Regions from separate parts of the Cytobacillus sp. MT66 genome, predicted to be linked through region 1. Evidence: predicted binding sites of a transcription regulator. Region 1 holds the regulator's gene; the other holds the start of a gene.
The links. Region 1 encodes LexA, which represses DNA repair genes until DNA is damaged. Its sites were predicted from a motif close to CGAACATATGTTCG; they were not measured.

Region 1 (5,657 bases):
AAAACAGGCATAATTTTTAACTGATAAGCCGGCAAAAAGGATCACGAGAAGGATTACAATACTATTTAAAAACACTAACTTTAATAGAAGGTTTGACTTGGAAACTTTTTTAATGGCCCACAAATTTATACCCCATTCCTCTTACAGTTTGAATATAATCTTTAGGTGTCTTTTCCTTAATTTTTTCACGTAGATGCTTAATATGAACATCAATGGTGCGGTCAGATACGGCTTTTTCATTATTTTCGTAAATATACTGCAAAATTTGTTCCCTTGATAAGATCTGATTTGCATGCTGCATGAAGGTGTGAAGAAGTTTAAACTCAAACTGAGTTAAGTTTATTTGTTCACCATTAATCAAAGCTTCTCCTTTTGCAGGCTTAATAGTGAAACCTGTAAAAGTAAGCTTTCCGCATCGGCTGGCAGTTCTTCTCAATACTGCTTCAATGCGTACCATCAATTCAGCAGGACTAAATGGTTTGACTACGTAATCATCTGCGCCTAATTTAAACCCTTTTATACGGTCTTTTTCCGTTACTTTAGCAGTGAGCATAATGATTGGCATTAGACTTTTTAAATCTTCACGCACCCAAGTGCAAATTTCTTCACCGCTAATACCAGGTAACATAAGATCTAATATTAAAATACAGGGATCAAGTATTTCAATTTTTTCTTTTGCCTCATACCCATCTTTAGCTTCAATGACTTCGTATCCTTCCTTTTCTAGGTAGATTCTAACGAGATTACGGATTTTTGCATCGTCTTCAACTACTAATACTGATTTGCCGATAAGGTTAGTGTTAATCAAGTAATCACCCTTTTCTAAAGCTGAAATAAACTATAAGCTGATAACCAAGCACTTATTTTTTGCATTTGCCCGCTTAACACTAGGAAACCAAGCATAATCATGACCATCCCATTAATAAAAGCTAATTTTGATAGTAATTTATTAATTTTTCTCATTGTCTTTAAAGAATAGGATATAACAACTGATATGATAAGAAATGGAATAGCCATTCCAATTGAATAGGCAGCTAAAAGAAAGATCCCTTGAGTAAGAGTATCCGATGAACTTGCTAATAATAGTATGGATGATAAAGCAAGTCCCACACAAGGAGACCACCCGCTGGCAAAAGCCATCCCAAGTAATATTGAACTAAATATGCTTTTGGATTTTTGTTTAGGCTGAAATCTTTTTTCTTTCATGAGAAACTTAAATTTCAGCAATCCAGCCATCTGCAGACCAAATACGATAATTAGTAAACCCGCAATCTGCATAATTATTAACCGATACTCCATTAATAACTTTCCAATAAAACTGGCAGAAGCTCCAAGTGCAATAAAAATAATACTAAAACCAATGATAAAGCCCATAGATCGAAAATAAAGTTTTGAACGGTTGATTTCAAGCTTTGAGTCCTCAATTTTTCCGCCTGTTAAATGGGTGATATAGGCAGGCAAGAGGGGAAACACACAGGGAGAGAAAAAAGACAGCACTCCGCCAGCTAATGCAAAATATATTCCAATATCATTCATAGTCCTCACTCCTTCTATAGTTATTTTAAAAATGGTTTGTTAAAGTTTGATTAAGATAATCAAGTTCATCCATGTCATTTACATATAAAAGGGATCTGAATAGAATAGGACTATTTTGCTTTTGCTTTAATAGAGGGGCATATAATTCATTAAACGGCAGTAATAATACCTATACTCCAGGTGGAAGGATTAGCATGATAAGCAAGCCTTTTGTAAAATTGGATATAAAAAAAGGGATGCTAGATGCATCCCTTTTTTCTAGTGAATATGACGATATACCCCGATAACCTTCCCTAAAATGGAGACATTCCGAAGAATAATAGGTTCCATTGTGGAGTTTTCAGGCTGAAGTCTGATCCACTCCTTTTCTTTGAAAAAACGCTTGACCGTAGCTTCATCGTCCTCGGTCATTGCAACGATGATTTCTCCGTTATTGGCCGTGCTTTGCTGCTTGACTATAACATAATCTCCATCTAGTATTCCTGCTTCAATCATACTTTCACCCATGACTTCAAGCATGAAAATTTGTTCGTCCGATGGAGCGAATCTTTCCGGAAGCGGGAAGTACTCCTCGACATTTTCAATTGCTGTAATAGGCTGTCCAGCTGTTACTTTTCCTACGATCGGGACATTAATTACACGATAATCTGGTATTTGCTGAGGATCTTCTAAATCTAGTATTTCAATTGCCCGCGGCTTCGTGGGGTCCCTGCGGATTAATCCTTTGCTTTCAAGTCTTGAAAGATGACCGTGAACCGTGGAGCTAGAGGCAAGTCCGACAGCTTCCCCAATTTCTCTGACAGAAGGCGGATAGCCCTTTAGCTTAACCTCTTCTTTAATAAAATCTAATATATCCTGCTGCCTTTTAGATAACTTAACCATCGCATTACACCTCGGCTGTTTTTCTTACCATAAGTATAGCATCTTTTACCAAACAGTACAAACATAAGTTCGAATTTTTCTTGACACAAAACAAATGTTCTGGTTAAAATAAAAATATAAAAAGCGAACGTATATTCCGTATGAGGTGAAGATAATGAAATATTTATGGAACAAATACTCTTATACTATTGTTTTATTTGCCATCAGTCTATTAGCTGCATTTATGCTTTCCCTTCAAATAGATAGCCCGGAGAGTGAAAATTATATTAAAATTACTGTTAACGAAGGCGATTCTCTTTGGAAAATTGCTGAAGAATATTCAAATGAACATACATTAGCCATTAATGACTTTATTCACTGGGTTCAAAACAATAATGGTATTGCAGATGGAAGAATTTATCCAGGCGAAGAGATCATTATACCGGTAATTCAAGTAAATGAGACCCGGACAGAACTGGCAAGCTTAAAATAATAATTTATAGAAGGGGACTACATGAAAGCAATTATTTACTGCCGTGTCAGCACAACAAAAGAATCACAAGAAACATCATTAGCTAGGCAGGAAGAAGAGTTAAACAAATTGGCCAGCCAAATGGACTTTCAAATCATTAAAATTATCCGCGAACAGGCAAGCGGCTATGATTTAGAACGGGAAGGAATACTTGAGCTTCTCTCGATAATAAAGGAACAGAAAATTAATGCAGTACTAATACAAGATGAAACGAGACTTGGCAGGGGAAATGCAAAAATCGCCATTCTCCACTGTATTTTAAAAGAAGGTGTACAGCTATATACCATTTCTCATCATGGCGAGCTGCTGCTTTCCGATTCTGATTCCATGGTATTAAATATAGTTAGTATGGTAGAGGAGTATCAAAGAAAGCTGCATAATATAAAAATTAAACGAGGGATGAAAAGAGCTGTCAGAAATGGCTATAAACCTGAAAGAAACCTTTCCAATTTAGGTATTCACTCTGGACGTGAAAGGATTGAAGCACCTATCGAAGAAATCATCAGGCTCCGGCAGAATGGTCTGACATTCGCTGAAATAGCCGCTACACTAAGAGGTTTTGGATATGTGATATCCAAAGCAACTGTACATAGAAGATATCAGGAATATACAGCTTCATCTATAGAATAAAAGCAGATCATTCTCTTCAAATCAGGTTAAGTTTCTTGTAAATATCACTCTTTTCTAGTAACATGACCTTGAGTAAATCTGCGAGAACGATTTGCTCTAAGTAATTCTAGAATAAGGAGCTTGAAAATGCTGCCAAAAACCAAACTTGATCGTATTAATTTTCTGGCAAAGAAGGCTAAGGAATCAGGGCTAACAAAAGAAGAAGCGAAAGAGCAATCTGCCCTGCGCAGAGAATATTTAGAAACATTTCGTTCCTCCATGCTAACCACCTTAAAAGGGGTAACCATAATTGATCCAAATGGACAAGATGTTACACCTCAAAAGTTAAAAAATATCCAAAAGAAAAATTTACATTAATTAATAGAAGGGATACATGCATTTGTATGCCCTTTTTACATATTTAGATACCTTTTAGATAATATTACTAGACAAACCGACTTTTTTTGCAAAATTTGATACAATTTGTTGTATTAGGCAAAGGCTGCCTATAATATTAAAGAGTAATTATTACTCGCGGAGGGATTGGACAAAATGTTTGATCAAAATGATGCTTTATCGATAAGTTCTATTAGGACATTATCTATTGATGCAATTGAAAAGGCAAATTCCGGTCATCCTGGAATGCCTATGGGTGCAGCGCCGATGGCATATGCACTTTGGACAAGGTTTATGAACCATAATCCGAAAAATCCTAAGTGGTTTAACCGTGATCGTTTTGTACTTTCAGCTGGTCATGGTTCCATGCTATTATACAGCCTTCTTCATCTTTCTGGTTATGATGTTTCAATGGAAGATATTAAGGAATTCAGACAGTGGGGAAGCAAAACACCGGGACACCCAGAGTACGGCCATACACCAGGCGTTGATGCTACAACAGGTCCCCTTGGACAAGGCATTGCCATGTCAGTGGGAATGGCGATGGCTGAACGTCATTTAGCAGCCGTTTATAATAAAGAAGGCTTTCCGCTAGTTGACCACTATACATACAGCATTTGCGGAGATGGAGATTTGATGGAAGGGGTATCTGCAGAAGCTGCATCACTTGCAGGGCATTTAAAGCTTGGCAGATTAATCGTTCTATATGATTCAAATGATATCTCACTTGATGGCGATTTAAATAAATCCTTCTCTGAAAGTGTTGAACAGCGTTTTAAGTCTTACGGATGGCAATACTTGCGTGTTGAGGATGGAAATGATCTATCCGAAATCTCAAAAGCCATTGAAGAGGCCAAAGCAGATGAAAATCGTCCTGCGATGATTGAAGTAAGAACGATTATTGGCTATGGCTCACCGAATAAATCTGGTAAATCTGATGTACACGGTGCTCCGCTTGGTGCAGACGAATTAAAGTTAACCAAGGAATCTTATAATTGGACCTTCGATCAAGACTTCCATGTGCCTGAAGAAGTATACGAGCAATTTAGGAAACATGTGGCAGAAAAAGGTGCTAAGACGGAACAAGAGTGGAACGACTTATTCTCGCAATATAAGGATAAGCACCCGGAACTTGCTTCCCAGCTAGAACTTGCAATCAATGGCAGCCTTCCAGAAGGCTGGGATAAGGACATTCCAGTATATGAAGAAGGAAAAAGCCTTGCTTCCCGTGCATCTTCCGGTGAAGCACTAAATGCAATCGCCAAGAATCTTCCTTTCTTCATTGGGGGATCTGCAGATCTTGCTGGCTCCAACAAAACAACCATTAAAGGCGGGGGAGATTATTCACCTGAAGCCTTTGATGGCAAAAATATTTGGTTTGGTGTGCGTGAATTTGCCATGGGAGCAGCCCTTAATGGAATGGCGCTGCATGGCGGGTTAAAAGTATTTGGCGGAACATTCTTTGTCTTCTCTGATTATTTGCGTCCAGCTGTAAGACTTGCTGCGTTAATGGGACTTCCAGTTACTTATGTATTTACACATGATAGTATCGCTGTTGGTGAAGACGGACCGACACATGAACCAATTGAGCAGATTGCCTCTCTTCGTGCAATGCCGAATCTTTCCGTCATTCGTCCGGCTGACGGAAATGAAACAGCAGCAGCTTGGAAATTAGCAGTTGAATCAACAGACAAACCAACTGCTTTAGTATTAACACGTCAGA
Region 2 (5,657 bases), on a different contig from region 1:
TCACCCAGCGGTCATTCCAGATCCTATTAATCTATTTATGAATAATGTTTTAGATGAAACAGGTGATTATGTTATTGAAGAGCCGCTTTCAAAGCCTGGCGATTACGTAAGGCTCAAGGCATTAGATGATGTTGTTATCGCTTGTACTACATGCTCACAGGATATGGCACCGGTTAACGGATTTAAGGTTACTTCAATAAAAATGCAAATTGTGGAGGCGCAATAATGAATGAAATCAGATTTCTTCAAAAGTTGCTAAAAATAAACAGTTCAAATCCTCCAGGCAATGAGCATCGTGTAACAGAAGCCTTTATTGAAAGATGCAAAGAACAAGGACTGTCATTTAAAATGACATACTTAGAAGAAAATCGCAGCAATTTCGAAGTAACATTGAAGGGAAAGGGTGATAAGCATCTTTTCCTTTGCGGTCATATGGATACCGTTTCTCCAGGTGTATCGGAATGGGAATATGGGCCGTTTTCCGGTGAGATTGTGGGAGATAGGATTTACGGCCGAGGCGCTTCCGATATGAAGAGCGGGCTTGCTGCTATGTTTCTTGCTCTTGAATCTTTGATTTTGGAAAAGTATACACCCAATGCCACTATTACCTTTTTAGCGACAGCTGGTGAAGAGGTCGATAGCTGTGGTGCACGAGTTTTTCTTGAAGGAAATGAGGAGAAAAGAATTGATGCGCTTGTCATTGGGGAGCCGACTAATGAAAAGGTAGTTGTAGGCCATAAAGGGGCGCTTTGGCTTGAAATTACGACATATGGAAAAACCTCGCATGGTTCAATGCCTGACCAGGGAATCAATGCAGTAGACCATATGATTAAGATTACGAACGTGTTAGATTCTCTCAAAATGGATTGGAAGACAGTGAAGGAGCCACTTGGAAGCAGCAGTCTTGCATTGACCATGATTGAGGGTGGAATACAAACCAATGTGGTTCCAGACAGATGCACGCTTCGTGTTGATATTCGTACTGTTCCTCCGCAATCCCATGATGATTTAATTGATGAACTTGAGAAAAAATTAAATGACCTTGCAGAAAAGAATGAGATCTATCAATTTAAAGTCTCAAAAATTTTAGATCGTCCCGCCATTTTAACTGCAGAATCATCGGATATTATCCAATGCGCTTTAGCCATTAAGGATGAAGGTAATTCGGATTGCTTTGGGGTTTCCTATTATACTGATGCCGCTGTTCTTAACCCTAGAAGTGAAATTCCCACCTTAATTTATGGTCCAGGAGATGAGAAGCTTGCGCACCAGCCAAATGAATGGGTTAGCTTATCAGCCTATAAAAGATCAATTAATTTTTATAAAGAATTAATTCTTTCGTACGATAAAACGACAAACGATCTGCCAATTCATCTCCAGGAAAGAGGGGGAAGCCATTGAGCAGTATTCTGATAAAAAATGCAGAAATTATTACCATGAATGAAAAAGAAGAAATCGTTCAAGGGGATATTTATGTTGTTGATGATCGGATTACTGATATTGGCAAAGATTTATCCTATGCAGCCAGCAAAGTGATTGATGCTTCAGGAAAAACAGTAATTCCTGGCTTTATCCAAACCCATATCCATCTCTGTCAAACATTATTCCGCGGCCAGGCAGATGATCTTGAACTGATGGATTGGCTAAAACAAAAGATATGGCCGCTGGAAGCTTCACATGATGAAGAATCTATCTATTATTCGGCTATGCTTGGGATCGGCGAGCTGCTGCAGAGCGGGACGACCACGGTTGTGGATATGGAAACTGTTCACCACACGGATTCAGCCTTTCAAGCCATAGCTCAAACGGGAATTCGCGCCCTAGCCGGAAAGGTCATGATGGATAAAGGAGATGAAGTTCCTGTTTTATTAAGAGAAAATACAAAGACATCCATCCAAGAAAGTGTTGATCTCCTTGAAAAATGGCATAACTATGACGGGGGAAGGATTCAATACGCTTTTTGCCCCCGCTTTGTCGTATCATGCACGGAGGAATTATTGACAAATGTGAGAGATCTCTCTGTGAAATACAATGTGCGGGTTCATACACATGCTTCAGAAAACGCAAATGAAATTTTAATTGTCGAACAAGAGCATGGCATGAGGAATGTTGTATATTTAGACAGCATAGGCCTTGCAAATGAACGCTTGATTCTTGCCCACTGTGTATGGCTGGATGAGGAAGAAAAAAGAATTATTAAAGAAAGAGGGGTTAAGGTTAGCCACTGTCCAGGGTCTAACCTAAAGCTTGCTTCCGGCATTGCGGATATCCCTTCGATGCTTGATGCCCATTCACATGTAAGCCTTGGTGCAGATGGTGCGCCTTGCAACAACAACCTTGATATGTTTAATGAAATGCGGCTGGCTGCCATCATTCAAAAGCCTATTTCTGGACCGACGGTTATGAATGCTAGAACGGTATTTAGAATGGCGACCATAGGCGGAGCCAAAGCAGTGGGAATGGAGAATGAAATCGGCAGCCTAGAAATAGGGAAAAAGGCTGATCTAGCTATTTTAAATTTAAATGACTTCCATGTATACCCCTCCTTTGACATTGACCCAATCTCAAGAATTGTCTACTCAGCTACAAGAGCAGATGTTGAATCTACCATCGTTAACGGAAAGCTAGTGATGGAAAATAGACGCATGAATACCATTGATAAGAATATGGTCCTGAAGGAGTCAAATAAGGCTATCAAAAGACTGGTTAAAAAGCTTGAAAAAATCGCCTATTAATATAAAAAATCAAAGATTTTCAAATTTTTCTCTCCCAGGATTAGAAAATCCAGTTAAATTTCGGTAATATGAAGATAGGGAAGCAAACATTATGTGGGAGGGTTATAAATGACAATTGAAATTCCTAGCCGGGAAGAACTCGGTGTAATATTAAAAAAAGCGAAACGCATTGCAGTTGTGGGGTTAAGCGGAAACCCTGAGAGAACATCTTATATGGTATCAAAAGCCATGCAGGATGCAGGATACGAGATTATTCCAGTAAATCCAGCAGTCGATGAGGTCTTAGGTGTAAAGGCTGTATCCAGTTTAAAGGAAATCGAAGGACATATTGATATCGTTAACGTCTTTCGCCGTTCAGAGCATTTGCTTGAAGTAGCAAAAGAATTTGTGGAAATCGACGCTGATGTTTATTGGGCTCAGTTAGGATGCATAGATGAGGAAGCTTATAACTTCCTAAAGGAAAAGGGTTTCACTGTTGTAATGGACCGCTGTATCAAGGTTGAACATGCATTAACGAAATAATATTCCGGCATGAGATCTTATCAGGTCTCATGTTTTTTATTGGAAAAAGATGGCGGAAGAATGCTCTTCTTTTCACTAGTTCTTGACACCTATTTGGAAAAACAGATTTGCCAAATCAAAATAAATAGATAAAATAAAGCGTAGACCATTTGCTTTATGGTAAAATATCAATACAGAACATTCGTTCTTGTTTTGAATGATGCGATATTTCTTCGATAATTAAAGGATAAATTCATAAAAGGACGAATACGTAACTGAATGGTTATTTTGATTCATCATAGCCATTCTTTTTGCAGTTGATGAAAGGGGAATGTTTGTGGCACGAAATCAGGAAGCTTTTGACTACAATGATGATGCCATACAAGTGCTCGAGGGTTTAGAAGCAGTTCGAAAAAGACCCGGGATGTATATTGGGAGTACGGATGCAAGGGGCTTGCACCATCTTGTATATGAAATCGTAGATAATGCAGTTGATGAAGCGTTAGCAGGTTATGGAGATCAAATCATTGTTAAAATACATAAAGACAATTCGATCAGTGTAACTGATAAGGGACGGGGGATGCCAACGGGAATGCACCGTACAGGCAAGCCTACACCTGAAGTAATATTAACTGTTTTACATGCTGGCGGTAAATTTGGCCAGGGCGGATATAAAACAAGCGGCGGTCTGCACGGTGTCGGTGCTTCTGTTGTTAACGCACTATCACAGTGGCTGGTTGTAAAAATTAAACGTGACGGAAATGTATATGAACAGCGTTTTGAAAATGGAGGAAAACCTGTTACTACGCTTGAAAAGACCGGTAAAACAAACCAAACGGGAACAACCATTCATTTTAAGCCAGACCCTAGTATTTTTTCAGTAACTGTATATAACTATGAAACACTGTGTGAACGGCTGCGGGAATCAGCTTTCCTTTTAAGAGGAATGAAAATTGAAATCATTGATGAACGCGAAGGAAAGCACGAAATTTTTCATTATGAAAATGGGATTGAGGCATTTGTTGAATATTTAAATGAAGAAAAAGATGTCCTTCATTCCGTTGTGAGCTTTGAGGGCGAGCAGAATGGGATTGAGGTAGATTTTGCCTTTCAATTTAATGACGGTTATTCAGAAAATGTCCTTTCTTTTGTTAACAATGTTCGCACGAAAGACGGAGGCACTCATGAAGCTGGGGCTAGAACGGCTATGACACGCGTGTTTAATGAGTATGCAAGAAAAGTAAATCTTTTAAAGGAAAAAGAGAAGAATTTAGATGGCGCTGATATAAGAGAAGGCTTTACCGCCATTATTTCTGTAAGAGTTCCTGAGGATTTGCTGCAATTTGAAGGGCAAACCAAAGGGAAACTTGGAACAAGTGAGGCTCGTTCCGCTGTGGATGCAGTTGTTTCAGAGCATCTTTCCTATTTTCTCGAGGAAAATCCAAATATCAGTACGCTTTTGATCAAAAAATCCATAAAAGCATACCAAGCGAGGGAAGCTGCCAGAAAAGCAAGGGAGGATGCGAGGAGCGGGAAGAAAAAGAAACGTTCAGAAGCCCTTTTATCGGGTAAGCTCACACCTGCGCAATCCCGAAATCCTCAGAAAAACGAATTATATTTAGTTGAGGGCGACTCTGCAGGAGGCTCAGCAAAGCAGGGGCGTGACCGCCGATTTCAAGCTGTGCTGCCTCTTCGGGGAAAAGTCATTAATACAGAAAAAGCAAAGCTGCAGGACATATTCAAAAATGAAGAAATAAATACGATTATCCATACGGTTGGAGCCGGAGTTGGAGCCGATTTTAATCTAGAAGATGTTAATTACGATAAGATTATTATTATGACAGATGCGGATACTGATGGTGCACATATTCAGGTCCTTCTTCTAACTTTCTTCTACCGTTATATGAGACCTCTTCTTGATGCCGGAAAAGTGTTCATCGCCCTGCCGCCTCTATATAAAGTCAGCAAAGGGGCAGGAAAAAAGGAGAAAATCGAATATGCTTGGAGTGACGATGATCTCCAGGATGCGATTAAAAAAGTTGGAAAAGGATACATGCTCCAGCGATATAAAGGTCTTGGCGAAATGAATGCCGATCAGCTATGGGATACAACGATGAACCCAGAAACCCGCACATTGATCCGTGTAAGAATTGATGATGCAGCAAGAGCGGAACGCCGTGTAACTACCCTTATGGGCGATAAGGTAGAACCGCGCCGCAAGTGGATTGAATCAAATGTAGCGTTTGGCATGGAAGAAGATGCGAGTATACTTGAAAATGAAAATATATCTGTGTTAGAGGAGGAGATTGATTCATGAGCACACCTGAAAAATTTCGTGATCTCCCTCTTGAAGATGTCATCGGTGACAGGTTTGGCCGCTATAGTAAGTATATTATTCAAGACCGTGCCCTGCCTGATGCC

Region 2: the regulator LexA is predicted to act here: its motif matches at 3,432-3,445, upstream of parE (DNA topoisomerase IV subunit B).

The regions. Positions count from the first base shown of each region.
Region 1 covers NZ_JBXAFB010000003.1:140,380-146,036, reverse strand. The annotation lists gene AC1Q59_RS06680 (HAMP domain-containing sensor histidine kinase) at 1-123, opposite strand, end outside; gene AC1Q59_RS06675 (response regulator transcription factor) at 110-808, opposite strand; gene AC1Q59_RS06670 (cytochrome c biogenesis CcdA family protein) at 823-1,536, opposite strand; gene lexA (transcriptional repressor LexA) at 1,795-2,418, opposite strand; gene yneA (cell division suppressor protein YneA) at 2,573-2,890, shown strand; gene AC1Q59_RS06655 (YneB family resolvase-like protein) at 2,912-3,559, shown strand; gene AC1Q59_RS06650 (DUF896 domain-containing protein) at 3,686-3,916, shown strand; gene tkt (transketolase) at 4,091-5,657, shown strand, end outside.
Region 2 covers NZ_JBXAFB010000001.1:338,649-344,305, reverse strand. The annotation lists gene AC1Q59_RS01685 (DUF1989 domain-containing protein) at 1-226, shown strand, start outside; gene AC1Q59_RS01680 (M20 family metallopeptidase) at 226-1,401, shown strand; gene AC1Q59_RS01675 (5'-deoxyadenosine deaminase) at 1,398-2,735, shown strand; gene AC1Q59_RS01670 (CoA-binding protein) at 2,844-3,257, shown strand; gene parE (DNA topoisomerase IV subunit B) at 3,574-5,553, shown strand; gene parC (DNA topoisomerase IV subunit A) at 5,550-5,657, shown strand, end outside.